DNA from 3 places in the Microbacterium sp. NPDC091662 genome. Region 3 is predicted to be linked to each of the others. Evidence: predicted binding sites of a transcription regulator. Region 3 holds the regulator's gene; each other region holds the start of a gene.
The links. Region 3 encodes LexA, which represses DNA repair genes until DNA is damaged. Its sites were predicted from a motif close to TCGAACANNTGTTCGA; they were not measured.
Positions count from the first base shown of each region.

Region 1: the regulator LexA is predicted to act here: its motif matches at 6,836-6,851, upstream of ACIQLD_RS05895 (DUF222 domain-containing protein).
Region 2: the regulator LexA is predicted to act here: its motif matches at 3,702-3,717, upstream of ACIQLD_RS09785 (DUF222 domain-containing protein).

Region 1 covers NZ_JBIVTM010000001.1:1,235,685-1,245,369, reverse strand. Annotated here, with positions in the region: gene mmsB (multiple monosaccharide ABC transporter permease) at 1-563, shown strand, start outside; gene ACIQLD_RS05935 (substrate-binding domain-containing protein) at 626-1,741, shown strand; gene ACIQLD_RS05930 (MurR/RpiR family transcriptional regulator) at 1,840-2,697, opposite strand; gene ACIQLD_RS05925 (N-acetylglucosamine kinase) at 2,807-3,700, shown strand; gene murQ (N-acetylmuramic acid 6-phosphate etherase) at 3,690-4,625, shown strand; gene ACIQLD_RS05915 (hypothetical protein) at 4,714-5,250, shown strand; gene ACIQLD_RS05910 (SDR family oxidoreductase) at 5,282-5,947, shown strand; gene ACIQLD_RS05905 (DMT family transporter) at 5,987-6,310, opposite strand; gene ACIQLD_RS05900 (DMT family transporter) at 6,307-6,675, opposite strand; gene ACIQLD_RS05895 (DUF222 domain-containing protein) at 6,861-8,270, shown strand; gene ACIQLD_RS05890 (glyceraldehyde-3-phosphate dehydrogenase) at 8,437-9,685, shown strand, end outside.
Region 2 covers NZ_JBIVTM010000001.1:1,993,589-2,003,273, forward strand. Annotated here, with positions in the region: gene ACIQLD_RS09770 (enoyl-CoA hydratase/isomerase family protein) at 1-824, opposite strand, end outside; gene ACIQLD_RS09775 (ATP-binding cassette domain-containing protein) at 938-3,022, shown strand; gene ACIQLD_RS09780 (hypothetical protein) at 3,144-3,593, opposite strand; gene ACIQLD_RS09785 (DUF222 domain-containing protein) at 3,728-5,158, shown strand; gene ACIQLD_RS09790 (glutamate-1-semialdehyde 2,1-aminomutase) at 5,243-6,565, opposite strand; gene hemB (porphobilinogen synthase) at 6,588-7,565, opposite strand; gene ACIQLD_RS09800 (uroporphyrinogen-III synthase) at 7,562-8,359, opposite strand; gene hemC (hydroxymethylbilane synthase) at 8,356-9,351, opposite strand; gene hemQ (hydrogen peroxide-dependent heme synthase) at 9,356-9,685, opposite strand, start outside.
Region 3 covers NZ_JBIVTM010000002.1:962,265-971,949, reverse strand. Annotated here, with positions in the region: gene priA (bifunctional 1-(5-phosphoribosyl)-5-((5-phosphoribosylamino)methylideneamino)imidazole-4-carboxamide isomerase/phosphoribosylanthranilate isomerase PriA) at 1-215, opposite strand, end outside; gene hisH (imidazole glycerol phosphate synthase subunit HisH) at 319-954, opposite strand; gene hisB (imidazoleglycerol-phosphate dehydratase HisB) at 951-1,568, opposite strand; gene ACIQLD_RS17975 (histidinol-phosphate transaminase) at 1,565-2,650, opposite strand; gene ACIQLD_RS17970 (LysM peptidoglycan-binding domain-containing protein) at 2,717-3,085, opposite strand; gene lexA (transcriptional repressor LexA) at 3,375-4,061, shown strand; gene ACIQLD_RS17960 (S9 family peptidase) at 4,151-6,019, shown strand; gene smpB (SsrA-binding protein SmpB) at 6,048-6,524, opposite strand; gene ftsX (permease-like cell division protein FtsX) at 6,588-7,502, opposite strand; gene ftsE (cell division ATP-binding protein FtsE) at 7,499-8,593, opposite strand; gene ACIQLD_RS17940 (DUF2510 domain-containing protein) at 8,777-9,685, shown strand, end outside.

The DNA.
Region 1 (9,685 bases), on a different contig from region 3:
TCCTCTACTCGTTCATCACGAACAACACCGTCTTCGGTCGCCACATCTACGCGGTCGGCGGCAACCGGCAGGCCGCGCGACTGTCGGGTGTGAAGGACCGCTGGGTCGACTTCTTCGTGATGATGAACATGTCCGTGCTCGCCTCGTTGGCCGGCATGATCTACGTCGCCAGGGCGACGGCCTCCGGCCCGCAGGACGGCAACGGCTGGGAGCTGGACGCGATCGCCTCGGTCTTCATCGGTGGCGCAGCCGTCTCCGGTGGAATCGGAACCGTGATCGGGTCGATCATCGGTGGTCTCGTGATGGCGTTCCTCAACAACGGCCTCGCCCTCCTGGGCGCCGGAGCCGACGTGGTCTCCATGATCAAGGGCCTCGTGCTCCTGTTCGCCGTCGGGGTCGACGTCTGGAACAAGCAGCAGGGCCGCCCGTCGATCATCGGATTCCTCACGCGTCGCTTCGGCCGCAAGCAGGACCCGGCGACCGACACGTTCGATCCGACCAAGACGAACTACCCCACCAGCCAGAAGTACGAAGCCCCCGCCGTCGAAGAGACGCGCGGATAGTAGGGGCCCAGGCGCGTGCCGCACGCGCACCTGGACCTTCACACACCAGAGAAAGAGATCACATGAAGAAGATTCTTCTGTCGGCGACAGCGCTTGTCGTCGCGGGCGCCTTCGCCCTCACCGGCTGCTCCTCGGAGCGCGGCGGTGATACCGGTTCCGGATCGGGGGACGAGGCCAAGGGCTTCGCCGCCGATGCCACGATCGGCGTCGCCCTTCCGGACAAGACCTCGGAGAACTGGGTCCTCGCCGGTCAGCTGTTCACGGACGGTCTGGAGAAGGCCGGCTTCAAGGCTGACGTGCAGTATGCGCCGGCCAGCAACACTGTTGCCGAGCAGCAGAACCAGATCCAGGCCATGGTCACCGGTGGAGCCAAGGTCATCATCATCGGCGCGAAGGATGGCAAGCAGCTCGCCACCCAGGTCGAGGCCGCCCGTGACGCCGGCGTCACCGTGATCGCCTACGACCGTCTGATCGAGAACACGGAGGCGGTCGACTACTACGTCGCGTTCGACAACTTCAAGGTCGGTCAGCTGCAGGGTCAGGCTCTGCTCGACGGGCTCGCCGAGCGTGCGGGTCACGAGGCTCCGTACAACATCGAGCTGTTCTCGGGATCGCCGGATGACGCGAACTCGGCCGTGTTCTTCAACGGCGCGATGGACGTGCTCCAGCCGAAGATCGACGACGGCACGCTCAAGGTCGTCTCCGGCCAGACCGAGATCGCTCAGACGGCGACCGAGGGCTGGAAGGCCGAGAACGCACAGCGTCGTATGGACTCGATCCTCACGTCGACGTACAGCTCGGAGACGCTCGACGGCGTCCTCTCCCCGAACGACACGCTTGCTCGCGCCATCATCACCTCGGTGCAGGGTGCCGGCAAGCCGGTCCCGGTGGTCACGGGTCAGGACTCCGAGGTCGAGTCGGTCAAGTCGATCATGGAGGGCATCCAGTACTCTACGATCAACAAGGACACCACGCTGCTCGTCGAGCAGTCGATCAAGATGGTCGGTCAGCTCCAGAAGGGCGAAGAGGTCGACGTCAACGACACCGAGCAGTACGACAACGGCGTGAAGGTCGTTCCGGCTTACCTGCTCGACCCGATCATCGTCACCAAGGAGAACGCGGCTGAGGCCTACGCCAACGTCCCGAGCCTCCTCGAGATCGTGAAGTCGTACCAGTAACACGCATCCTCTTCACGACGTTCACCGTCGTGGAACGGCGAGCCGTCCTTCCCCTCGGGGTGGGGCGGCTCGCTTCGTTCGGCGCCGGCCGTGGTTCCTCAGCCGCGAAGCTCCCGGGTCGCCTGGCCCGTGCGCTGCAGAGCATCGACGGTCTCGGTGTATCGACGCTTCGCGACGCCGATGAACAGGCAGTCCACGAGCGTGAGCTGGGCGATGCGGCTCACCATGGCGCCGGCGCGGAAGGTCGATTCGCGCACCTCGGTGAAGAGCGGATGGTCGGCCGCGCGGGCGAGGGGGGAATCCTTGGCCGAGGTGACAGCGATCGTGGCGGCGCCGCTGGTGCGTGCCGTCTCCAGGAAGCGCACGGTCTCGAGTGTCGAGCCCGAGTGCGAGAAGCCGATCGCGACGGTCAGGGCGGTGGGGAGCACCGAGACGGCCACGGCTTCGTGCGGGTCTGCCGGCATGTGCGCGTTCCGACCGACGCGCAGGAGCTTGTGGGTGAGATCCTCGGCCACGAAGCGACTGGCGCCGAGTCCGTAGAGGAGGATCCGGTCGGCGCGGTCGAACACGTCGACGGCCGCCTCGAGCACGGCGAAGTCGAGTCGGGCGACGGTCTCCTCGATCGCCAGGAGCTCGAGAGCTGCGACTTTCGACACCGCCTCCTGCAGGGTGTCGTCGTCGGAGATCTCCGATCCGTAGGCTCCACGTGACGAGAACTGGGCGGCCTCCTTGCCGAGCTCGGCGGCCAGGGCCATGCGCAGCGGGGCGTAGCCGCTGAAGCCGATCGCACGGCAGAAGCGCACGACCGATGCGACGGAGGTGTCGCATTCCGCGGCCAGCTCGTTGATCGTGTTGTCGATCACGACGGAGGGGTTCTCGCGGACGACCAGCGCGATGCGGGCGAGCGACGGCGTGAGCGTGGAAGCCGCGGCTTCGATCGTCGACTGGATGCTCATCGGTCCTCCATCGGTGCGGTGCCGCCGGTTCGGTGTAAATTCTTTTTGCAGAGTCTACTTCGCATGTAGTCTCTTTTCACAGACTTTTTCGCCGATCTCAGGAGGGCCGATGGATGCACGCGTGACGGTATCCGTCGATCTCGGCAAGTCGCGGTGTCGCGTGGTCCGCATCGGTCCCGATGGTCGGATCGAGCGTGACGGCATCGGAGCTCCCGGGCTGGCCGCAGCGGGGGGTGTGGACAGGGCGCTCGACGCCATCCTCCCGCTCCTCGAGGGTGATCGGCTCGACGTGATCGGCGTCGGTGCCGCGGGGGCGTGGATGGCGCCGGAGGCTGCGCAGGAACTGTCTTCCCGGCTCGCGGCCGCGAGCGGTGCGGCGGTGGCCGTCGCCTCCGACGTGGTCACGGCCCACGCGGGTGCGCTCGACGGGGCCGGGGGAGTGCTCCTCATCGCAGGCACCGGAGCGGCGGCGCTCGGCATCGACGCCGACGACGCACGACTCGTCGATGGCTGGGGTCCGGAACTCGGCGACTTCGGCAGCGGATCGTGGCTCGGTCGTGAGGCGCTGCGCGCCGTGATGCGCGCCGACGACGGGTTGGCATCGCGCACGGCGCTCACCCAGGCGATCGCCGAGCCCATCGGCGCGGTCACCGACATCCAGGCCTGGCTCGCGGGCAGCGATCCGCTCCCGCGGCGCCTCGCCACGCTCGCCCCGCTCGTCCTCGATGCCGCGCAGTCGGGTGACCTCGTCGCCGGCGCGATCGTCGCTGAGGGCATCCGACTGCTCACGGCGACGGCGGCCGCCGGTTCCGCTCTCACGGCCGACGTCGTGCTCCACGGCGGTCTCACCGCGCATGCGTGGTTCCGCGAGCACCTGACCTCCTCCTTGCAGGCTGCCGGTCGTCGGGTCGTCCCCGCGCGCGGTGATGCCCTCGACGGGGCGCTGCTGCTCGCACGCCGCACCGACCTCCCCCACGAAAGGTTCGTCCACCGTGCCGAATGACGACTCCCGCCTCGCCGCCCTCCTCTCCGTGCTCGATCGCCTCGATACCGAGGCTTCCACGACGGAACGCGGAGACCTCGATCTGCTGGGCACCGCCGAACTCGTGCGACGGATGAACGCCGAGGATAGGCGGGTGCCCGAGGCGGTCGCCGAGCGCGCCGAGGAGATCGCGGCCGCCGTCGACGGCATCACCGAGCGGTTCCGGCGCGGGGGCCGTCTCATCTACATCGGGGCCGGCACCGCAGGGCGCATCGGCGTGCTCGACGCGAGCGAGTGTCCGCCGACCTTCGGCACCGATCCCTCGATGGTCGTCGGTCTGATCGCCGGCGGAGAGACCGCGATCCGCTCGGCAGTGGAGAACGCCGAGGACGACGCCGCCGCGGCGGAGGCCTCGCTGCGCGAGCTCGGACTCTCGGAGAGCGACACGGTGGTCGGCATCTCGGCATCCGGCCGCACGCCCTACGTGGTGGGAGGGCTGACGTATGCACGCAGCGTGGGAGCGTTCGCCGTGGCGATCGCGTCGAACGCCGACTCCGAGATCGGTGCGGCTGCAGAGATCGCGATCGAGGTCGTCACCGGCCCCGAGTTCATCTCCGGGTCCACACGGTTGAAGTCCGGAACCGCGCAGAAGCTCGTCGTGAACATGCTCACCACGCTGTCGATGATCAATCTCGGCAAGACGTATCGCGGAGTGATGGTCGATCTTCTCGCGACGAACGAGAAGCTGCATGCCCGCTCGATCCGCACGGTGTCGCAGCTGTCCGGCGTCGACACCGACAGGGCGGCCACGGCGCTGCAGGCGGCGGACGGCTCGGTCAAGCTCGCGCTGCTGATGCTCGCCGCCGACGCGACGCCCGAAGATGCGGCTGCCGCCCTCGACGACGCCGACGGGATCCTTCGCGACGCGATCGCGGCACTCGCCTGAACGCGGCGCGCCCCTGAGTCCGGTGCGCACGTGCGTCTCGCGCGCCGGGCGCGGCCACGGGGTGCTCCCGCGTCAATAGGATTCGGGTGTGGATGATCTCGTTCCGGCGGCGCCCTGGCTGCTCGCCGGTGCGGCCGTCGTCGCGGCGGTCGCCTCGCTGCTCGCGGGACGCGCCGTGCCGTGGCAGGGCCGGCAGGCCGTGCTGGTCATGGCAGCCGCGATGCTCGTGACCGCGCTCGCGGGTGATGCCCCGATGGTCGGTCTAGGGCTGGGAGCGGTGCTGCTGCTCTCCGCCATGCTCGGCACGGTGGGAGTGCGCGGAACCTCGACGGCCGGTGAGTGCTTCCGCCGCGCGCTCATCGCACTGCTCCTCGCCATCTGCTCGTTCGAGAGCGCAGCCACCGGTGTGGTCCCCGAGACGAGCGGCGGAGCCCACGGCGGGCATGGCGGTCTCTCCGGTCTGCTGGCCGTCCTGATCGTCGCCGGAGTGATCGGCGTGGTGCTGTGGACCGTGGCGGCGGACTGGTTCGTCGAGCCCGTCCATCAGGGGCGTGCCGCCCGTCTCCTCGCGGTCGAGTCATGGGCGCTGGCCGCCGGTGCCGCCCTGATGTGTCTGGCGACCTGAGAGGGGTTCCGGGGTCCGATAGCGTGGCGGCATGCCCCTCGCCCTGATCACCGGAGCTGCCCGTGCCGACAGTATCGCCGCCGGCATCGTCCCTCGTCTGCGCGCGGCCGGCTGGACCGTCGTCACCAGCGACCTGCGCGACGCCGATCACCCCGCCGACCTGTCGACGTCTGAAGGACCGGAGGCGCTCATCGCCGATGTGACCGCCGCGCACGGTCCGATCACCGCCCTCATCCTGAGCCACGCGCACGACGTGGAGTCGGGCATCCTCGACACCACCGCCGAGAGCTTCGACAGGCACGTCGCCGTGAACGCACGGGCGAGTCTGCTGCTGATCGCGGCCTTCGCGCGGCAGGTCGGCGACGACGGGGGAGTGATCCTCGCGCTCACCAGCGACCACGTCACCGGCAACCTCCCGTACGGTGCGTCGAAGGGCGCGCTCGATCGGCTCGTCATCTCCGCCGCGCGCGAGCTCGGTCACCGAGGGATCTCCGCGAACGTGCTGAACCCCGGACCCATCGACACCGGCTGGATGGATGACGAGACGCGCACGGGACTGGCGGGGATGACGCCTCTCGGACGCCTCGGCCAGCCGGCGGATGTGGCTGCGGTGGTGGAGTTCCTCGTGTCGGACGAGGGGCGTTGGATCTCCGGGCAGCTGCTGAAGTCCGACGGCGCGTTCTCGGCGCAGTACTGAATCCGTTCGGGGTGTTCGATCAGTTCACGACGTCCGCGATCAGTGCCCGCCGCCGAACTCGATCATCCCGACCCCGACGGCGATGAGCGCGACGCCGACGGCCATCATCGCCGAGAAGTGGTCCTTGAAGATGACCCGTCCCAGCACGGCGGTCAGCGCGACGCCGGCGGCAGCCCAGATTCCGTAGGCGACGCCCACCGGCATTCCCATCGCCAGGATCGTGCCGAGCAGTGTGAACGCCGTGAGGTACCCGACGACGATGACGGGGATCCAACGGCGACGGCGCAGGCCCTCGGATGCGCGCAGGCTCAGTGTCGCGGTGACTTCACTGATGATCGCGAGAGACAGGAGCAGCCAGGTCATGGGGTGACCTCCGTCGTCTCGCGTGTGTGGGAACCGAGTTCGACGAGCAGTACGCCGACCACGATCACGCCGACGCCGATGATCTGCACCGGCCCCAGCAGTTCGCCGAACAGGACGGTGCCGAGCACAGCGGTGAGCACGACTCCGATCGCCGACCAGATGCCATACGCCACCCCCACGGCCATCCCGCGATCGAGCACGACCGACAGCAGCCACAGCGAGCCGGAGTAACCGAGAACGACGACGATGAGCCAGAGCGGATGCGTGAACCCCTCGGCCGCACGCAGCGAGAGGGTCGCGGTGACTTCCAGCGCGATCGCGAGCAGGAGGGGCGGCCATGCCGAACGGCGAGGGCGATCTGTCATCGGGGGCCTTTCGTGGAGGGTCCGAGGGGGAGAACGCGATGGCGGCGCGCGAGATTCCCCGCTGCGATTGCGCAGCGGTCGCGGTGGCGGGCGCGGGGAACGAGCTGTGATATCGAGCAGGAGAGGGGAGCGTATTCGCCGCTGATATCCCGGCATGGAATAGAACATAGCTTCGAATGTCGGGTGTGGTCGCGGTAGAATCGAGTATGTCGAATTTGACTGCGTTGCATGAGGCGATGTCTCGTCTGGATGAGGTGTGGTCTGACGCCGGTGATTCGGGGGAGTTGTCGCGGGAGCAGTTGATCGCGGTGAGCGCGTCGGTCGGGGTGTTGCGGCGTCGGTTGGATGCGGTGCATGTGTCGGTGGCGGCGTGTATTGCTCGGGAGTCGCGTCCGGAGCTCGGTGCGGGGAGTCTGGCGAAGCAGCAGGGTTTCCGGAGCCCGGCGACGTTGATCGCGGTGGCGACGGGGGTGTCGATGGGTGATGCGTCGCGGTTGGTCAGGGTGGGTGAGGCGACGGCGCCGCGGAGTGATCTTCTGGGGGTGCGTCTGCCGGCGAGGTATCCGTTGGTGAGCGAGGCGTTGGATGCGGGGGTGCTGGGTGCTCCGGCGGCGGCGTTGATCATCGCGGCGCTGGATCGGTGCCGGACCGCTGCGGGGGTGGAGCGGATCGCTGAGGGGGAGCGGCTGCTGGTGGAGTCTGTCGGGGGTTTGGCGTTGGATGATGTGCGCAAGCTCGTGGTCCGGGCGGAAGCGTGGCTTGACCCGGATGGGGTGGAGCCGCGTGAGGAAGAGCGCCGTGGCAGGCGGGCGTTGTCGCTGTTCGAGCGGGACGGGATGGTGCATCTGAACGCGGTGCTCGATGTGGAGACTGCGGCGCCGGTGGTGACGGCGATCCGGGGGTTCGTGACGGCGGTGTTCGCGGCGCGGAAGGATGCTCCCGATGCGGGCGCTCCTGATGGGGACCGGCGGACGGTGCCGATGATTCAGGCGGATGCTCTTTCGGTGTTCTGTGCGCATGTGCTCGGGTGTGAGCGGCGGGTTCCGGTGGCTGGGGCGAGGGTGATCGTGCGGATGGGCCTCGATGATCTGGAGGCCGGTACGGGGTCGGCGACCGTGGATGGTGTGGATCAGCCGGTCAGTGTCGGGGCGGCGCGGCGGATGGCGGCCGGGGGCGGGGTGATCCCCTGTGTTCTCGGCGGGGACAGTGAGGTGCTCGATTGGGGGCGGGAGAGACGGTTGTTCACCCGGGCGCAACGGCTGGCGTTGGTGGAGCGTGATGGGGGATGCGCGATGTGCGGGTTGCCGCCGGAGATGACGAGGGCGCATCACATTCGCTGGTGGACACGCGACCGCGGGCCGACAGATCTCTCCAACGGGGTGCTGCTGTGTGAGACGTGTCACCATCGCATCCACGACAACGGGTGGGAGATACGCATCGACGCTCCCGGGACCGCGACCGGGACCCGGACCGGGAGCGGAGTGCGGAGTGGGAGTGGGAGTGGAGGGCGGGTGTGGTTCATCCCGCCGCCATACGTCGACCCCGCGCGAACCCCGAGGCTCGGCGGGCGCGCACGCTTCGACATCGCCGCCTGATGACGTGTTGCCTGATGACGTGTTGCCTGATGACCCGATCAAGCATTCTCGACCCTCGGGATTCGGCGCGTGTTCCCGCGGCTTGTACGCTGGATGCATCCCCCGATTCACCCGGCAACTCGCGCGCCGGCGACCTCGGCGCGCGCTCACACATGCAAGGACGCAGATGAACGATTCCGCGGCACACCGCGACGACTGGACTGAGAGCGAAGAGCTGGCGGAGCGGATGATCCCGCTCATCGGGGCGCTCCGACGCGAACACGACGTGGTCACCTCGCTCCACGGGCACCGCCTGCTCGGCCTGTCGGCGACCGGCCTCGTCGAGGTGCACGAGCGCGTCGCGCAGCTCGGGCACGAGCGACTCCCGATCGAGGACAGCCTCGCCGTGCTGGAAGCGATCCATGCCCTCGCTCCCGGCGCTTCCTCACTCGACGTCGCTCGCCTCGTCGCCGGCCACGCCGAGAGCGGCCAGTCGCTGGAGACCTACCTCGCCGACGTGCTCGCGCCCGCGATGGGAGCCGTCGCCGCCGAACCCACCGATGTCGTGCTCTACGGCTTCGGGCGCATCGGCCGCCTGCTCGCCCGCATCCTCATCGCGCACACCGGCGGAGGAAGCGGACTGCGCCTGCGCGCCATCGTCGTCCGCCGTGGCGCCGAGAACGACCTCGTCAAGCGTGCATCCCTGCTCTTGCGCGACTCCGTGCACGGCCGCTTCGCCGGCTCGGTCACCGTCGACGAAGAAGCCGGGCAGATCATCGCCAACGGCACCCGCATCCAGGTGATCTACTCCGACGACCCGGCGACCATCGACTACACCGCCTACGGCATCCACGATGCGATCGTCGTCGACAACACCGGACGCTGGCGCGACGAGGCCGGACTCTCGCAGCACCTGCGCTCGACCGGCGTCGCCCGCGTGCTGCTGACCGCACCGGGGAAGAGCCCCCTCAAGAACATCGTCCACGGCATCAACGACGACACGATCGTCGACACCGACCGCATCCTGTCGGCCGCCTCCTGCACGACCAACGCCATCACGCCCGTGCTCGCGGCGATCGACGAGGCCTACGGCGTCGTCAAGGGACACGTCGAGACCGTGCACTCGTTCACGAACGATCAGAACCTGATCGACAACTTCCACAAGGGCGATCGGCGCGGACGCTCGGCGGTGCTCAACATGGTCATCACCGAGACCGGAGCCGCGAAGGCCGTCGCCAAGGCGCTGCCGCAGCTCGAGGGCAAGCTCACGGGCAGCTCGATCCGCGTCCCCACCCCCGACGTCTCCCTCGCGGTGCTGCACCTGACGATCGAGCGCCCCGCGACCAAGGATCAGGTCAACGACTACCTGCGCCGGGTCTCTCTGCACTCCAAGCTGCGCCAGCAGATCGACTATGTGGAGAGCCCCGACGTCGTCT
Region 2 (9,685 bases), on a different contig from region 3:
ACGGTGAGGCCGGTCGGCGCGAGTCCCTCCAGAAGATCCGCGGTCGTGACGGCTTCCGTCGTGCCCTGGGCCTGCAGGCGTTCGATGATCTCGATCACAGTGGGAGCGGAGAAGGCCTCGTCGATCCATTCTCTCGATGCGGGCAGCTGCGAGGGCTCCGGCGTCTCGTCGAACAGCAGCACGATCTCGCTGGGACCCGTGGGATCGGCGCGATACGCGAGAGCCTCGCTCAACGCGTCGAGGCGATCCGACGGCACGAAGTGGTCGGCGAAGCCGAGATACACGGCATCCGCGCCGCTCATCGCCGCCCCGGTGAGGCCGAAGTACTCGCCGAAGCGCCCGGGGGCACGGCCGAGAAGCCAGGTGCCGCCGACGTCGGGCGTGAATCCGATGCGCGTCTCCGGCATCGCGAGCTTCGAGCGCTCCGTGACGATACGGATCGCCGCGTGCCCGGCCAGGCCGATGCCTCCACCCATCGTGATGCCGTCGGCGAAGGACACCACAGGTTTGGGATACTCGGCGATCATCGCGTTCAACGCATACTCGGCGCGGAAGAACTCGGCGGTCTGATCGGCCTGCCCCGCGACGATCTGCGCATGCAGGGCGCGCACGTCGCCGCCGGCGCACATGCCACGATCTCCCGCTCCGTCGAGCAGCACGATCTGCACGTCGGTGTCGTCGCGCCAGGCGTCGAGCGCTGCGGTGAGGCTCTGGATCATGTCGACGTCGAGGGCGTTGATGGCCTCGGGGCGGTTGAGCGTGAGCCGCCCGAGAGCCCCTTCGGTGCGGACGAGAACGCGGGATGCAGCGTGAGAATCGGTCACGCTGGCCAGGCTACCCCTTTCGGCAAGGGCAGGAATCCGCGCGAAATGCGGGATCCGACAGGCTTTTCCGGCAGGATAGGGAGGAACTGTTCAAATGCGACGAGAGGTCACGGATGCCTGAAGGACAGGTGCTCGAGTTCACGCACGTGACGAAGCGCTTCAATGAGGTGACCGCTGTCTCGGACTTCTCCGCGCGCGTCGAGCCCGGAGCCGTCACCGCCTTCCTCGGCCCGAACGGAGCCGGTAAGACCACCACGTTGCGCATCCTGCTCGGCCAGGTGCGCGCCACGTCCGGCACGGCGACGATCGGCGGCACGGCCTATGCAGAGCTCCGCCAGCCGTTGCGCACGATCGGCGCGGTGCTCGAAGAGACCGTCTACCGTCCTCGTCGCACCGCCGAACGCCAGCTGACCATCGCCGCCAAGGCGAACGGCATCCCGCTGGCACGCGTCGGCGAGGTGCTCTCGCTGGTCGGCCTCGAGGGCGAGGGCGACTCGCGCATCGGCGGCTTCTCACTCGGGATGCGCCAGCGACTCAGCGTCGCCCACGCGCTTCTCGGCGACCCCGGCGCCCTGGTCTTCGACGAGCCGGCCAACGGGCTCGACCCCGAAGGCATCCGCTGGATGCGTCTCCTGATGCGTCGCCTCGCCGACGAGGGGCGCACGGTCCTCGTGTCCTCGCACGTCCTCAGCGAAGTCGAGCAGGTCGCCGACAATGTGCTCGTGCTCTCGAAGGGCGAGCTCGTACTGGCCAGCGGCATCGAGACGCTCGCCGACACGAAGGGCGGCTCCGTCATCGTGGACGCCGCGGATCGCGCGGCCCTGACGGCAGCGCTCGCTGCTGCCGGTTTCGACATCGAAGTGCTGCGTTCGGGCCTGACGGTGAGGGGTGGAGACGCCGGCACGGTCGGAGCCATCGCTGCCGATGCGGGCATCGCTCTGAGCACCCTGGTGCAGCGCGGACCGACGCTGGAAGACGTCTTCATCGACCTCATGCGCGGTGGCCGGTTCGTGCCGAACGCTCCCGCAGCGCCGCCCCAGCTTGCCGCGCCGACCGCTCCCGAAGCGACATCCCCCGACGAGGCGGCTCCAGAAGCGACAGCTCCCGCGCCCGCCGACTCCGTGGTCGCCATCCCCGTGGCTGCAGCTGCTGCCTGGGCGGCCGAGGCCGCCGCTGCTCCCGCAGGTGAGGCCGTGACCGACGACCTCGCCGCATCCATCGCCACCGAGGTTTCCGAGGTTTCCGAGGTTTCCGAGGACGAAAGCGTGGAGAGCGCGGAGAGCGCTTCGGACGAATCGCCTGCAGACGCGGCTTCCGCCGACGTCATCGCGACCGAGGAGACGCCGTCCGAGGAGGCACCCCTCGAAGAGACGCCCGTCGTAGCGGCCGCTGTCGACGAAGTTCCCGGCGAAGAAGTTCAGGTCGAGGAGGCTCCTGTCGAGAAGTCGGGCGACGTCGCCTCGGGTCCGTTCGAGGCGGACGACGCTTCGACCCTCAGAGGGCAGTCCGCCGACGAGCAGCCCCCGGCCCGATCCTTCGATGAGATTCTGTTCGGTGCTGCCACACCAGCGGACGCCGCGGATATGACGGAGGCACCCTCCGATCTGGCCTCCGGCGACGACGACCACAGCGGGGTCGAGATCTTCGCGGACCTCCACGACGCGTCGGGCACCGGTGAATCGGATGCCACGCCTTCCGACGACGCCGCAGCCTCCCCTGCTGACTCCGACCCCCGCGCCGCGGCAGTGAGCTCCATGCTCGCCGCCGCCGCTCGCGCGTACTACGAGGACGAGCCGAAGGACTACCCGCTGAGCGCCGAGGACCAGGCTTCGGAGAACGCCGTCTCGGAGAACGAAGGCTCGGAGAACGAACGCGACGAGAGCGCGCACTGGAGCGTCGCGTCCACCGGCGTGATCGACACCGTGCCCTTGGCCGAGGCTTCCGCGGAAGCCGACGATCCGGCCCCCGAGGCGTCTGACGCCGAGGCTCACGCGGAGAATCCGGACGGGAACGACGCCGGGCACGACGGCGCCGCCGCCGAGACTCCGGACGAGCACGTCGGCGACAACAACGAAGGCGAGCACACCGACGAGGGCCATCACGGCGAGCACGCCGACGAGGACCACGACGGCGATAACCACGACGACGATAACCACGACGACGCCGGGCACACCGACGGCGAGCACCATCACGGCTGAGCGACTCGGCTGATGCGAACGCCCTCCTGACCTGTGAGTCGGGAGGGCGTTCTACGTTCCCGAGGACGCCACGCATCGGGGCGGACCTCCGGCGACGCGGGCGTCCGGCGGGCCGAGGGTGTCAGGCGGGCCGAGGGCGGATGACGGGACGGCGGCGGCCCTTCGAGACCGGGACCGGTGCCGTCGCCACGATCTCCTCGACGTTCGCCGGTTCAGTCGACACATCGAGCCGCAGTGCCTGCGTGAGCGCGAGTCCGTGGCTGGTGGTGAGGATCAGGCGACGGTACTGCTCGTCGTCCTCGAGGTCGATCACGACGCTCGGACGACGCCGACGGATCAGCACGAAGTCGAGACTGCCCGCGGCCTTCCAACTGCCTGCCGCGAGAACACCGGGGATGTGCGTCCCCGGGTTCGGGACGCCGCGGAGCCAGGTCCAGGCGTCTTCCGTCAACTGCACCTTGGTGATGGTGTCGCGCGCGATACGGAGGTTGTCACGGTGGAAGGTGGCGGCACGTTCGATCGGCGAGAGCACGACCTCCAGTTGCGTCTGGTCCAGCAACAACGTCACCATGTCCCCCAGTCTGCCAGCGCGGCCCTGCCAGTTGTCTGGAAGTTGCTCACAGGAACGCAACGATCCCTTGTCGATCAGCACCAGTCATCATCATTCCCCTTCCGAGTTTCGAACATATGTACTATACTCGACGCATGGCCGCATCCGCGAACGACACCGATCAGCGTGAAGCGCTGCTCGATGCCTGGGTCGAGAAGCGGCGAGACATCGCGATACTCGAAGCAGAAGCCTCGGCCCTCCTCTCCGATCGGCTGCGTCTCCTCGACGATGATGTCCGGGAGCATCCGCAGCATCGCGAGTCGATCCATCGGTCGACGGTCGCCGAGTACTCGGCCGCCGGCCGCATGTCGAAGGGCAGCGTCGAGTACGCATTCACCGACGCCCTCTTCCTCGACGCCGAGCACCCCATGGTTCGCGATGCGTTCCGCCGGGGTGCGATCAGCGCCGCACATGTCCGAGAGATCGTGCGTGAGGGAAGCATCGTGCGGCAGGGCGTCCGCGAGGGGCGAAGCGACGCCGACACTCTCGCCCTCGACGACACGGCCGCGATCGTCGTGGCCGAGCACGATTCCCCCGCGCGCACTCGCACGACGGTGCGCCAGATCGCCTCGTCCCTCGCCGGCGAGACCGTGGTCGAGCTTCACCGGCGCGCCCACCGAGAACGATCGGTCACGCTGAGGTCCCTCGACGACGGCCTCGCACTGCTGCAGGTCGTGCTTCCCGAGCACCTCGCCCACGCGATCCTCGACCGCCTGACCCGGCTCGCGCAGCATGTCATCGACACGCGTGACGATCGCACTCCTGGTGCCGGTGCGGTGACGAAGCTTCGCCCGGACGAGCTCGACTCGTGCGCCGATCACCTTCCCCCGCACGGCCAGGCCGCTGACGACACCCGATTCGATGCACATGTGATCTTCGGCAACGGGGTGACCTTCACGACCGATCCGTCCGTCGACGGCGCCCACGTCCCGACAGACGGGCGCGGCATCGATGCGATCCGTACCGATCTGCTGAGCGATCTACTCCTGACCACCGATCCCTCCGCGGCGAGGGGCACCGCGCTGGAAAGCATCCAGGCTCGCCTTCAGGTCACGATCGCTGCCGAGACGCTGGTCGGGGCTGACGACCGACCGGCCGAACTCGATGGCATCGGCGCGCTGCATCCCGACGTCGCCCGCGACCTCGCCGGTCGCCACGGCGGGTGGTCCCGCCTCTTCCTCGACCGCACCGGAATCGTGACGGCCACGGCCGCGTACGCGCCGACGGCGGCGATGCGACGACATCTTCAGGCCCGCGACCAGCACTGCCGATTCCCCGGCTGCCGAACACCGATCCACAGGTGCCAGATCGACCACAACCACGACCACGCCAAGGGCGGGCGCACGTCGATCGACAACCTCAGTCACTTCTGCGTCGGACACCACTCACTGAAGCATCCCGGCATCGTCGAGAAGCACCGCTGGCATGCAAGGCAACTCCCCGGAGGCGATATCGAGTGGACCAGCCCACTCGGCCGTGTCTACACCGACGCCCCGCCGCGCCGTGTCATGTTCATCTCGCGGTGACACCCGCCTGACCGAGCCCGCACTACCGAGACGCCCGCCCGACTGTGGCCGCGCTACCGAGACGCCCGCCCGACTGTGGCCGCGCTATGGGCGCGCCGCGGCGGCAGCGGCCGCAGCCACCGGAAGGGCGGCCTCGATCTGCTGCAGTTCCTCTTCGCCGTGCGCGGCGGTCAGGAACCAGGCCTCGAACACGCTCGGCGGAAGGGCCACGCCCTGCTCGCGCAGCGAGTGGAAGAAGGGCGCGTAGCGGAACGACTCCTGCGCCTGGGCTTCGGCATAGTTCTGCGGCGCCGTGGCCCGGAACGAGGCGTTGAACAGGTTGCCGGCGGTCGCGACGGCGTGCGTGACACCCGCCGACGTGAGCGCGGCGTCGAGCGCGGTCGCTACTCGGGCAGATGCAGCGTCGACCGTCGCGTAGACCTCTGGAGTGGCGAGCCGCAGTGTCGCGAGACCCGCAGCGACCGAGAGCGGGTTCCCGGAGAGCGTCCCTGCTTGGTAGACCGGGCCGAGCGGCGCGAGCAGATCCATGACCTCGGCACGTCCACCGAGCGCGGCCAGCGGCATGCCCCCGCCAACCACCTTGCCGAACGTGAAGATGTCGGGCAGATAGTCCTCGCCCGCGGCGGCCTGCAGACCCCAGAAGCCTGCCGGGTGCACCCGGAATCCGGTGAGCACCTCGTCGAGGATCATCAGCGCACCGTGGGCGTGGGCGGTCTCGGCGATCAGCCGGTTGAATCCGGGGAGTGGAGCGACGACGCCCATGTTCGCCGCCGAGGCCTCGACGATGACGGCGGCGATCCGCTGACCGTGCTCGGCGAACACCGCAGCCAGCGCATCCGGCTCGTTGTACCCGATCACGAGGGTCTGTGCGGCGACCGGCGCCGGGACGCCGGCCGATCCGGGGAGCGCGAGCGTCGCGACCCCGGAACCCGCCTCGGCGAGAAGACCGTCGGAGTGCCCGTGGTAGTGGCCGGCGAACTTCACGAGCAGGTCGCGACCGGTGGCACCGCGCGCGAGGCGGATGGCCGTCATGGTCGCCTCGGTGCCCGTGGAGACCAGGCGCACGCGCTCGACGGGTCGGGTCTCGCCGAACCGCACGCGATCGGCGATCAGCGCAGCCAGTTCGACCTCGCCCTCGGTCGGAGCACCGAACGAGAGTCCCAGGGACGCGGCCTCCTGCACCGCGGCGACGATCTCCGGGTGCGCATGGCCGAGGAGGGCAGGACCCCACGAGGCGACGAGGTCGACGTACTCGCGACCAGCGGCATCGGTGACCTTCGCGCCCTTCGCCGAGGCGAGGAATCGCGGCGTCCCGCCGACCGAGCCGTAGGCGCGCACCGGAGAGTTGACCCCACCGGGGATCACCGCACGGGCAGCGGAGAACAGGTCGTCGTTGCGGTCGGTCATGAAGGAGAACTCCTCGGAGAGATCAGTCGCGCAGCCAGCGGGCCGCTTCGGTGGCCCAGTAGGTCAGCACCGCATCCGCACCGGCACGGCGGATGGAGAGAAGGGACTCGAGAACGGCGGCACGACGGTCGATCCAGCCGTTCGCACCGGCGGCCTCGATCATCGCGTACTCGCCCGAGACCTGATATGCCCACACCGGAATGCTCACGGTGTCGCGCACCTCGCGCAGCACGTCGAGGAACGCCATCGCCGGCTTCACCATGACGATGTCGGCCCCCTCGGCCTCATCGACGACCGCCTCGCGCACGCCCTCGCGCCGGTTGCCCGGGTCGAGCTGATACGTGCGACGATCACCCGTCAGCTGAGAGTCGACGGCCTCGCGGAAGGGTCCGTAGAAGGCACTGGCGTACTTCGCGGCATACGCGAGCAGGAGGGTGTCGGTGAACCCCTCGGCGTCGAGCGCCCGGCGGATCACCGCGACCTGGCCGTCCATCATCCCGGAAAGCCCCAGCAGCTGAGAACCTGCGCGCGCCTGTGCGAGCGCCATCGAGGTGTACCGCTCGAGAGTCGCGTCGTTGTCGACGGAGCCGTCGGCTGCGAGCACGCCGCAGTGACCGTGGTCGGTGAACTCGTCGAGGCAGAGGTCGGTCTGCACGACGAGCGCGTCGCCGACCTCGGCGGCCAGGGCCTCGGTCGCGACGTTCAGGATGCCACGCGGATCGTCGGCTCCCGACCCGACGGCATCACGGACGGCGGGCACGCCGAACAGCATCACGCCGCCGACTCCGGACTCTGCAGCCTCGACCGCCGCCGCGCGGAGCGAATCCAGGGAGTGCTGCGCGACGCCGGGCATCGAGCCGATCTGCACCGGCTCGGAGATGCCTTCACGCACGAAGAGCGGAAGCACGAGCTGTCGCGGATGCAGCGAGGTCTCGCGCACGAGGTCGCGCACCGCACGGGACTGCCGCAGGCGCCTCAGCCGAACGTCGGGAAAGCTCACGGTGCGAACTCGTCGGCCGCATGCGGAAGAGTGAAGTGCGATACCGCGTCGATGAGCGCGTCGACGGTCTGCCGGTCGGCGACGACCGACACGGGCAGACCCGCACGCTGCGCGTCTTTCGCGGTCCGCGGTCCGATCGCGGCGAGCAGCGTCTCGTCGGGGATCTCCGGGAACTGCTCACGCACCTGCTCGGCGACCGATCCGCTGGTGATCAGGATCGCGTTGATCCGGCCGTTCTCGACGTCGCGGCGGATGCGCTCCGTCACCGGCACTCCCACGGTGCGATAGGCGACGACGCCATGCACGTCATGACCCGCCTCGGAGAGCAGCCGGCTCAGCACCGGCTTCGCGATCTCGCTGCGCAGGGCCAGGATGCGGCGCGGCTCCTTCTCGAGGGCGATGAGCTGCTGCGCCATCCCCTCAGCGGAGTTGTCCTGCTCGGGAACCAGCGTGACCTCGTAGCCGACCGCTTGCAGAGCCGCGGCGGTCGTCTCACCGACGGCGGCGATCTTGGTCGTGCGCGGCACGATCGCTCGGTGCGCGAAGAGCACGTCGACGGTCGTGGCACTGGTGACGGTCAGCCAGTCGAACTCCCCCGCGGCCAACTGCGCCAGGGCGGAGTCGAGCGTCGCCTGGTCGGTCGTCGGGGCGAAGTTGATGAGCGGCGCGACCACCGGCACGGCGCCCAGCGCGCGCAGGCTCGCGGCGACACTGTCGCCCCACGGCCCGCCACGGGGTACGAGGATTCGCCAGCCGTCCAGCGGTCGGTCCTGCTTGATTTCGGAAGTGGTCATGAGGATTGCTCTCGGGATACGAGGCCGGCCGCCCCTTGATCGAGCAGCCGACGGGCAACAGTGAACCCGAGCTCGCGCGCTGCGTGCATCGGGTCTGCACCATCGGCAGCATCCGCTCCATTGCCACTGCCGTTCCGACGAATATACTCCCCGTTCAGGTCTTCGGTGACGTCGAGGCCGATCCGGCGCCCTCCGTCAGCGGCGTAGACGACCGCCCTGACCCGGACCGAGGAGCCGTCCACCACCGCGTGCGCGGCCATCGGCGCCTGGCATCCGGCATCCAGTCCCTGCAGGATCGCGCGCTCGACGGTGATGGCCAGACGGGTGTCGGCGTCGTCGAGACCGGCGAGCGCCGCACGCAGGTCTTCCGGTGCATCGGCACGGGTCTCGACGGCGAGCGACCCCTGGCCGGGGGCGGTCGGCCACTCGGCGAGACCGAGCTCTTCCCGCCGCAGCGGAGATTTCGCTCCGAGCCTCGAAAGGCCCGCTGCCGCGAGGATCACGGCGTCCAACTCACCGGAGGCGACCCTGGCCAGCCGGGAGTCGACGTTGCCTCGGATATCGACCACCTCGGCACCCGGTGCACGGCGGTGCACCTGGGCGATACGACGGGGCGAGCCGGTACCGACGGTGCTGCCGGAGCGCAGTTCGTGCAACGCGATGCCGTCGCGGGTGAGGACCACATCGCGCGGATCCTCACGCTTCGGCGTCGCCGCGATCACGAGGCCATCGGGGATCGCCGTCGGCAGATCCTTCAGCGAGTGCACGAGGAAATCGCACTCCCCCGCGAGCAGGGCCTCGCGAAGGCGTGTGGCGAAGATGCCCTGACCGCCGATCTCGGAGAGCGAGGCACGGTTCGTGTCGCCCTCGCTGGTGATCGGGACGAGCTCGACCCGGCGCCCCGAGAGCTTCTCGAGAGCGACGGCGACATGACCCGACTGCGCCTGCGCGAGCGCGCTGCGACGGGTACCCAGACGGATGGGGGTGCTCATGCGCTTACTGGAGGACGTCCGCGATCTCGTCGAACCGGAGCCTGCGCCCGGTGTAGAAGGGCACCTCCTCCTTCACGTACCTGCGTGCGTCGGTGTAGCGGAGGTCGCGCATCATGTCGACGAGGTCGGTGAGCTCATCGGCCTCGAGCGGAAGAAGCCACTCGTAGTCGCCGAGCGCGAAGGAGGCGACGGTGTTCGCCAGCACTCCCGTGAAGGCGGCACCCTTGCGCCCGTGGTCGGCGAGCATCTTGCGACGCTCCTCCTCCGGCGCGAGGTACCACTCGGGCGTGCGCACGAACGGGTACAGGCACAGCCAGTCCTTGGGATCGACTCC
Region 3 (9,685 bases):
ATCGGCGCGTTGCTGCCGCGACCGAACGCGGCGTCGAGGTCGACGAGGTGGATCCACTTCGCGCCCTGTGACACCCACTCTCCTGCGGCGTCCAAAGGGTCGCCGTAACTGGTCTCGGTTCCGGCCTCACCCTGGGTCAGGCGGACGGCCTTGCCCCCGGCTACATCGACCGCGGGAAGGAGCGTGAGCGAGGGGGACTGCGCGAAGTCGTTCATGGGGTCCTTGGATCGGGAAGCTCAACGGCCCGGTGCGGGCACGAGAACCGAGGGTAGTCCGCCGGACGGCGGGGAACAAAACGGGTGACGCCTGCCGGCGGTGTCAGAGACTTCCGACCCAGTTGCGTAGCAGCTGGATGCCGGCTTCCCCGGACTTCTCCGGGTGGAACTGGGTCGCCGAGAGCGGACCGTTCTCGACCGCAGCGAGGAACGGATCCCCATACGTGGTCCAGGTCAGGACGGGCTGGGGGAACGGCGGGATGACGTCCAGCTGCCAGGACTGCGCGGCGTACGAATGCACGAAGTAGAAGCGCTCCTGCTCGATGCCACGGAAGAGCACGCTGTCCGCACCCGGCTCTACCGTGTTCCAACCCATGTGCGGGAGTACCGGGGCGTTGAGCTCGGTGACGGCGCCCGGCCACTCGCCGAGTCCCTCGGTGTCGTGTCCGCGCTCGACGCCGTGCTCGAACAACACCTGCATTCCGACGCAGATGCCGAGGACCGGACGACCACCGGCCAGACGGCGGTCGATGATCTCATCCCCTCCGTGGGCGCGCAGGGCATCGCGGACGGCCTGGAACGCACCGACTCCGGGCACGACGAGCCCATCCGCCTCGAGAGCGGTGGCGCGGTCACGGGTCAGCACGGCATCCGCGCCGGCGGCGACCAGCGCCTTGACCGCCGAGTGGACGTTGCCCGACTCGTAGTCGAACACCGCGATGCGAGGCGCTGCGCTCACAGTGCACCCTTGGTGGACGGAATGCCGTCGACGAGCGGGTCCAGCGACTTGGCCTCACGGAATGCACGAGCGAACGCCTTGTACTCCGCCTCGGCGATGTGGTGCGGATCGCGACCACCGAGCACGCGCACGTGCACCGTCAGAGCCGCGTTGAACGTGATGGCCTCGAAGGAGTGACGCACCAGCGAGCCGGTGAAGTGCCCCCCGATGAGGTGGTGCTCGAAACCCGCGGGTTCCCCCGTGTGCACCAGGTACGGGCGACCGGAGATGTCGACCACGGCCTGAGCCAGGGCCTCGTCGAGCGGAACGAGCGCATCGCCGTAGCGGGAGATGCCGGACTTGTCGCCCAGGGCCTCGAGAATGGCCTGACCGAGCACGATCGAGACGTCTTCGACGGTGTGGTGCGCGTCGATGTGGGTGTCGCCGGACGCACGCACCGTCAGATCGGTCAGCGAGTGCTTCGCGAAGGCGGTGAGCATGTGGTCGAAGAACGGCACGGATGTATCGATGCGACTCGCCCCCGTGCCGTCGAGGTTCACCTCGAGCTCGACCGTGGACTCCGACGTGCTGCGGACTCGGTTCGCGGTGCGCGGGGACGGTACGGGGGTGCTCATGAAGCTGATCCTATCGAGGCCAGGGCATCGAGGAACGCCGTGGTCTCGGCCTCGGTACCGGCGCTCACCCTGAGGTGTCCGGGGATGCCGACGTCGCGCACCAGCACGCCACGGTCGTACAGCTGCTGCCAGGTGGCCCGCGGGTCGGCGACGCCGCCGAACAGGACGAAGTTCGACCACGACTCGTGCGGCTGGTAGCCGAGCGCTTCGAGCGTCGCCGTGATCCGGTCGCGCTGCTCGACGATCTCGTCGACCATCGCGAGCATCACGTCGGCGTTGCGCAGCGCCGCGACGGCTGCAGCCTGGGTGAGAGCGCTCAGGTGATAGGGCAGGCGCACCAGTCGCAGGGCATCGATGAAGGCCGGGTCGGCCGCGAGGTAACCGACCCGGGCGCCGGCGAACGCGAACGCCTTGCTCATGGTGCGCGAGACCGCGAGCCGCGGACGCCCGTCGAGCAGCGTCAAGGCGGAGACCGCGTCGCGCGGAGCGAACTCCTGGTAGGCCTCATCGACGATCACGATGCCTCGGGCCGCGTCGTACACGGCTTCGATGACGTCGAGTTCGAGCGGGGTACCGGTGGGATTGTTGGGAGAGCAGAGGATGACCACATCGGGATCGGCGGCCTGCACCTGCTCGGCCGCCTCGTCAGGGGTGATCGTGTAGTCGGGCTGGCGGGTGCCGGCGATCCAGCGCGCACCGGTGCCCTGGGCGATGAGCGGGTACATCGAGTACGTCGGCGCGAAGCCGAACGCCGTGCGCCCCGGCCCCCCGAATGCCTGGAGGATGTGCTGGAGCACCTCGTTGGAGCCGTTGCCCGCCCAGATCTGCTCCGGCGTGAGGCCATGCCCCAGGTACTCTGCGAACGATTCACGGAGCGTGGTGAACTCGCGGTCCGGATAGCGATTGACATCGCGGATCGCGACCGCGATGTCGTCGAGGATGTCGCTCGCCACCGCATCAGGGATCGGATGCGTGTTCTCGTTCACGTTGAGCGCGATCGGGAGCGGCGCCTGCGGAGCGCCGTACGGCGTCAGTCCGCGAAGATCGTCACGTAGCGGGAGATCGTTGAGGGAGAGGGTCACCCTTCCCATGTTAAGCGGCGCCTCGTCTCGATGACGCAACGTTGCTGCAGCGCGGAAGCAGCCGGATCAGTTCACATACTGTGCCGGGATGGCGAGTGTCTGGCCGATCTGGAGTTCGCCGCCGCGCAGCAGGTTCATCCGACTGATCTCACCGATGACGTCACGCGGGTCGGCGTCGGGTGCGACGCTGGTGGCGATCGACCAGAGGGTGTCGCCGGGCATGACGGTCACGGTCTCGACGCTGACGGCTGCGGAGTCTGCGCCCGAGGCGATCGCGCTGCCGCCGCTGAGGGCGGCGAAGGCGATGCCGATCGCGAGCGGCACCGAGGCGAAGGCCAGCAGCACGGCGCGGCCACGCGTCGTCAGTCGGAGTCGCGTCGAAGGACGGGTCGACGCCGGAATGACCGCTGCGGTGCTGAGGCTGATGCTGCTCATGTGGTGCTCCTTAGCCTGTCCCGGAGCGATGAGGCTACCGGGGAAGTTGGCGTAGCGTTCGCATTCCCGTCTCGGCCGGGAGCCGTGAATGCGAAGCTACGTACCGAAGATATCTTCGAGTTCGAACATCTGTCAACTATTCTTCGAAACCGGATAGAGAAATGAGCCGACACGCTCGAACAGATCTTCCAGATCGGCCCGTTTCTCGGATACGGTTTCGATAAGGACACCCCACCACGGGCCTCCGACATTCGAAGAGGGACGTCGGATCACGCACTGAAGGAGCACCATGAGCGAGAACTCTGCCCCCGAGTCGGAGGCACCGCGCACGCGCCGCCGGAAGAGCCTCAGCCCGAAGCAGATGGCGATCCTCGAGGTCATCCAGAACTCGATCGCGCACCACGGCTACCCGCCGAGCATGCGCGAGATCGGCGATGCCGTAGGCCTCAAGTCCCTCTCCAGCGTCACCCACCAACTCGGCCAACTCGAGCTCAGCGGCTACCTGCGCCGCGACCCCGGGAAGACCAGGGCCATGGAGGTGCTCATCGATCTGCCGGGAGCGAGCACCGAGAACCCCGCGGACGTGGCGACGCCCGTCGGCGACGCCGCGCTCGTCCCCCTGGTCGGACGCATCGCCGCCGGCGTGCCGATCACCGCCGATCAGCAGGTCGAGGAGATCTTCCCGCTCCCCCGTCAGCTCGTGGGCAAGGGCGACCTGTTCATGCTCAAGGTCTCGGGCGAGTCGATGATCGACGCCGCCATCTGCGACGGCGACTGGGTCGTCGTCCGCTCACAGAACAGCGCCGAGAACGGTGAGATCGTGGCGGCCATGCTCGACGGCGAGGCCACGGTCAAGGTGCTGCGCCGTCGTGACGGCCACACCTGGCTGCTCCCTCGCAACTCGGCTTTCGAGCCCATCCTCGGCGACGAGGCCGTGATCCTCGGCAAGATCGTGGCGGTACTGCGCGCAGTCTAGACGCGAGAGCACGACGAAGGCCCTCCCGGGCTTCCGGGAGGGCCTTCGCGTATACACATGCCAGCACCCGCGCCCCATAGGCTCGAAGCATGTCGTCGTCGCCCTACGGTTCCTGGTCTTCGCCCTTCTCCGCTGCCTCTGTCGCGGCGTCTTCTCCTCGTATCGACGGCGCCCGCTTCGTCGGCACGGAGATCTGGTGGGGAGAATCTGTTCCGACCGAGAAGGGCAGGGTGACGGTACGGAGTTCCTCGGGCGCCGAGATCCTCCCCGCGCCGTGGAACGCCCGCTCCCGAGTGCACGAGTACGGCGGCGGTGCGTGGACGGCCGATGACCGAGGGACGCTCTACTTCGTCGATGCCGCGGACCAGCAGGTGCGCCGTCTGAACGCCGACGGGCACCTCGTCGTCCTCACCGCACCCGGGCCTTCGCACGGCGGTCTGCGCATCCAGAACGGCCGCCTCCTGGCTGTACGTGAAGACCTCTCGACGGTGCCACATCAGCGTTCGATCGTCGAGATCCCGCTCGACGGGTCCGCCGCAGCCGATACGTCGGCCGTCAGGGTGATCGTGCAGGGCGAGGGATTCTTCGCCCATCCCGCCCTCTCCCCGGATGCGACCCGGGTGGCGTGGGTCGCTTGGGAACCAGGGCAGATGCCCTGGGAGGGCGCGAGGGTGCAGGTCGCCGAGGTCGACGGGGGCATCCCCCGGACCATCCCCTCGAGGGCGGCGCTGCAGCCGGAGTGGCTCAGCGACGCGGAACTGGTCTTCGCCGACGATCCCGACGACCGCTGGGCACTCCAGCGCGTCAGTCTCGACGGGGCGCTGCCTTCCGGCGCGACGCGACCGCTGGCCCCGTCCGATGCTGACACGGGCTACGGTCTCTGGGTGCTCGGCAACCGCTGGTACCAGCCGTTGAACGACGGCCGTATCGTCGCCGTCCGCACGAACGGGCGCGACGCGGTCGTCGTCATCGATGCCGAAGGCGGCGAGAGCGTCATCGAGTTCCCCGGCGATGGCCACGTGAGCGTCGACGATGTCGACGGCACCAGGGTGCTCCTCTCCGGCAACGGCTCGCGGGTGACGGCGGGTCTCTGGTGCGTCGACATCGCATCGGGAGAGGTCGTCGCGGTGCGCGGTGGAGAGCCCGTCGATCCGCGTTGGATGCCCGCGTCGATGCCGATCGACATCGACGGTCCGCACGGCACGGTGCACGCCTTCGCCTACCCTCCGGCGAACCCGGATGCGGTGGCGCCCGATGACGAGCTCGCGCCCTACGTCGTGCTGGTGCACGGCGGACCGACGGCGCACGTCACCGGCGCGGCCTCGGCCGCGATCGCGTACTACACGAGCCGCGGGATCGGTGTGCTCGACGTGAACTACGGCGGATCGACCGGCTACGGCCGCGCCTACCGCGAGCGTCTCGACGGCCAGTGGGGCGTCGTCGACGTCGACGACGTGATCGCCGCTGCTCGGGGCTTGGCGGACGCAGGGATCGCCGACCCCGACCGCATCGCGATCCGCGGCGGATCCGCCGGTGGCTGGACCGTGCTGTCGGCGCTGGTACGCGGCGGAGCCTTCGCCGCGGGGATCAGCCGTTACGGGGTCGCGGACCTGCGCATGCTGGCGGCGGAGACGCACGACTTCGAGGCGTCGTACATCGACGGCCTGGTGGGTCCGCTCCCCGAGTACGAGCATCTGTACGTCGAGCGTTCACCGCTCACCCACACCGATCGCATCGCGGTACCGGTGCTGCTCCTGCAGGGCGGCGAGGACCGCGTCGTCCCTCCGTCGCAGTCCGAGGCGATCCGTGACGCCCTCTCGGCGCGCGGCATCGACCACGAGTACGTCCTGTATCCCGCCGAGGGGCACGGCTTCCGTAGCGCGGAGACCATCGTCGACGCCCTCGAGCGCGAGCTGGCGTTCCTCGGCCGCGTCTTCGGCTTCCACCCGCACGAGTGACCAGCCGTCACACGGTGACAGTCGCGGGCTACTCCCCCACGCGGTTGCGCAGACGCATGGCACGGTCGGCCTCGCGGGTGTCCTGACGCTCGCGCAGGGTCTGCCGCTTGTCGTACTCGCGCTTGCCCTTCGCCAGGGCGATCTCGACCTTGGCGCGGCCGTCCGAGAAGTACAGCTTCAGCGGGATGAGGGTGTAGCCCCCCGCCGAGACGGCGTGGGCGATCTTCGCGATCTCCTCGCGGTGCAGCAGCAGCTTGCGGATGCGCTTGGCCGAATGGTTCGTCCAGTGCCCCTGCGAATACTCGGGGATGTGCACGGAGTCGAGGAAGACCTCGTTCCCCTTCACGAACGCATAGCCGTCGCTGAGGTTGGCCCGTCCCTGACGCAGCGACTTGACCTCGGTGCCGGTGAGCACCATCCCCGCTTCGTACGACTTCTCGATCGTGTAGTCGTGACGTGCGCGACGATTGGTCGCGACGACCTTCTCTCCGCGTTCCCTGGGCATGATGCTCTCCTGTTGCCGTGATGAGCTCGATCGATCGATCCGACCGAGCAGCCTTTCAGGCTATCAGGTACGCAGCCAGCGTCGGATCGCGAAGCCGGCGGAGAGGGCGGCGAGAACCACTCCGATACCGATCAGCACGGGAACCACGAGTGCAGCGTCCTGCATCGTCACCCACGTGGTGATGAAGGGAACCCTCCCCCGCAGGTAGCCGTTGACCCCGAAATGCATACCGGCGACGACGGCGGCACTGGCCAGCGCCGAGCCGAGGAAGGCCGCGAACACGCCCTCGAGGACGAACGGCGTCTGGATGAAGCGGTTCGATGCTCCGACCAGGCGCATGATGCCGATCTCCTTGCGTCTCGCATACGCGGACAGCCGGATGGTCGTGCCGATCAGCAGCGTCGCCGCGATGAGCATGAGGACGGCGATTCCCACGGCGATATAGGTCGCGACGGTCAACGCCGAGAACAACGGCTCGAGGTACTGCAATTGATCCTTGACCTGTTCGACGCCCGCCTGTCCGCTGAAGGCTTCGGCGAGCACCTGCGACTGACCCGGGTCCTTCATCGTGACGAAGAACACCTCGAAGGCCTGGTCGGGCGTGAGCACGCTCGCCTGGTCCGCGCCGAGCTGATCGACGAGCTTGGCGTAGGTCTCTTCCTTGGTGTCGAAGGTCATCGAGCTGATGAGTGGCTTGAGTGCATCGCCCTCGAGCTGGGCGCGGACGGCGGCGACCTGCTCCTCGCTCGCCGCGCCGTCGAGGCACGTCTCGGATTCCGAGACCGCCGAGCACATGTACACCGCGACCTGGGCGCGCTCCGCCCAGTAGCCGCGCATCACGCCGATCTGCCCCTGCATGAGGATCGCGGCGCCGACGAAGGTCAGGGAGACGAAGGTGACGAGCACGACGGAGATCACCATCGAGATGTTCCGCCGGAGCCCGACGAGGGCTTCCGTCAGGATGAGTCCGATTCTCATGAGGTCGGGCCCACTTCCTCGTCGTCTTCGTCGGAGAGTCCGAGGCGATCCGCGACGCCGAGTTCGGCGACGTCGACCGTCGGCAGAGTGATCGGGTGCGTGCGCGGCCGGATCACCGCAGGAGGCTCGACGACGGCAGGAGGTTCGACGATGTTCGCAGCGGAGTCCGCCGTCGTCGCACCTGCAGGCTCCGGCGGTTCGACCGTGCGCGGGGCCGGGGGAACCACAGTCTCGCCGTCGCGGTCGACGGACGCGGCAGCCTTGCGCTGGGTGCTGAGCTCTTCGGCCAACGCGGCACGCACCACCGAGAGGTCGGCAGTCTGACGCTGCACCTCCTGCACGGCGGTGAGCGCGGCTGCGGCGGCCGCTCCACGCACCTCCTCCGGAGCGAGGCGCGGGATGTTGGAGGTGTCGCCGTACCCGCCGTGCACCTCGTCGCGGACCATCTCACCGTCACGCAGCTCGATCACCCGACGCTGCATCTGGTCGACGAAGCCGGCTTCGTGGGTGGCCATCAACACGGTGGTCCCGCCGGCGTTGATACGGGCGAGCAGCTGCATGATGTCGACCGACGTCGCGGGGTCGAGGTTTCCGGTCGGCTCATCCGCGAGCAGCACCTGTGGACGATTGACGAGAGCGCGCGCGATGGCGACACGCTGCTGCTCACCGCCAGAGAGCTCGTGGGGCATTCGCTTCTGCTTGCCGTCGAGACCGACGAGGGCGAGTGCCTCCGGGACGGCCTGCTGGATGAAGCCGCGCGACGAACCGGTCACCTGGAGCGTGAACGCGACGTTCTGGTAGACGGTCTTCGACGGCAGCAACCGGAAGTCCTGGAAGACCGACCCGATGTGGCGTCGGAAGTAGGGCACCTTGCGGTTCGCGAGCGCGCGCAGGTCCCTCCCGAGCACCGCGACCCGCCCCGAGGTCGGGACGTCTTCGCGCAGGATCAGGCGCAGACAGGAGGATTTGCCGGAACCCGAGGCCCCGACGAGGAAGACGAACTCCCCGCGTTGCACTTCGAAGTCGACTCCGGAAAGGGCGGGCTTCGACGTCCCGCGGTAGCGTTTCGTGACGTTCTCGAACCGAATCATGGCGCTACGAGCCTAAGCGCGGGCCGTCGCCTGGCCGCGAGCGACACCCCGCACGGCGCTTCCGCCCTCCGGGCCGGGTGGGGCCTCGTCCTCATCTACGAGCCACTGCCGCGTCACCTGCCACTGCTATACATGAAGTGTCGGCCGCACGAAGCGGCCGCCGAATTCTTTCAAGGGGGAGCCATGACAACGCCCGCAGGATGGTACGACGACGGATCGGGTCGACAGCGCTGGTGGGACGGCCAGCAGTGGACCGAGCACTTCGCCCCGGAGGCCGCGGATGTCCCGGCCGTCTCCGAGGAGCAGGCCACCTCCGACGCGCAGGTCACCTCCGACGCGCAGGTCACCTCCGAGGAGCAGGCCGCGTCCGAGGATGCCGCGGTCGATGACACCGTGATCCGTCCGTCCGAGGAGACCGACGCCTCTCCCGAGTCGCACGTTTCGTCCGCGCCGGCGGCTCCCTCCGACGCCGAGGGTCAGCACACGTCCGACGCTTCCGGGGCGACGGCACCGACGACTCCGCTCAGCGACGACCTCGGGGCGTACTCCGCCCCGGCGGCGCCCGCGTACCCGGCCGTCGCACCGGCACCGTTTGCGGGTGCCTACCCCGGCACCGCGCCGGCGTACCCCGGCAGCACGACGGGCTACCCTGCCGCCGCTCCGTACGGGCAGCCGGGCGTCGAGGAGCCGAAGAAGGTCTCGGTCCTCGGACTCGTCGGCCTCGGGCTCGCGGTGCTCGGAACGATCCTGGTCTTCATCCCCGTGATCGGCTTCTTCGGCTTCATCCTGCTCGGCGCCGGCTTCATCGTGTCGCTCATCTCGCTCTTCCTCAAAGGAAAGAAGTGGCCCGGCATCGCCGGACTCATCCTGGCAGTCGTCGGGACGATCATCGGCATCGTGATGTCGTTCGTGTATCTGTTCGCATTCGCACAGGGTGTGAGCGAGGAGATCGACAGACTGCCCACCTCCTCGCCGTCGATCGAGGCGACCGCACCGAGTGAGACCGAAGGGACTGATGGCACCACCGGAACGGGGCGGCCCACCGCCGAGGAACTCGCGGTCGGTATCACGGCGATCATCCAGGCGACCGGC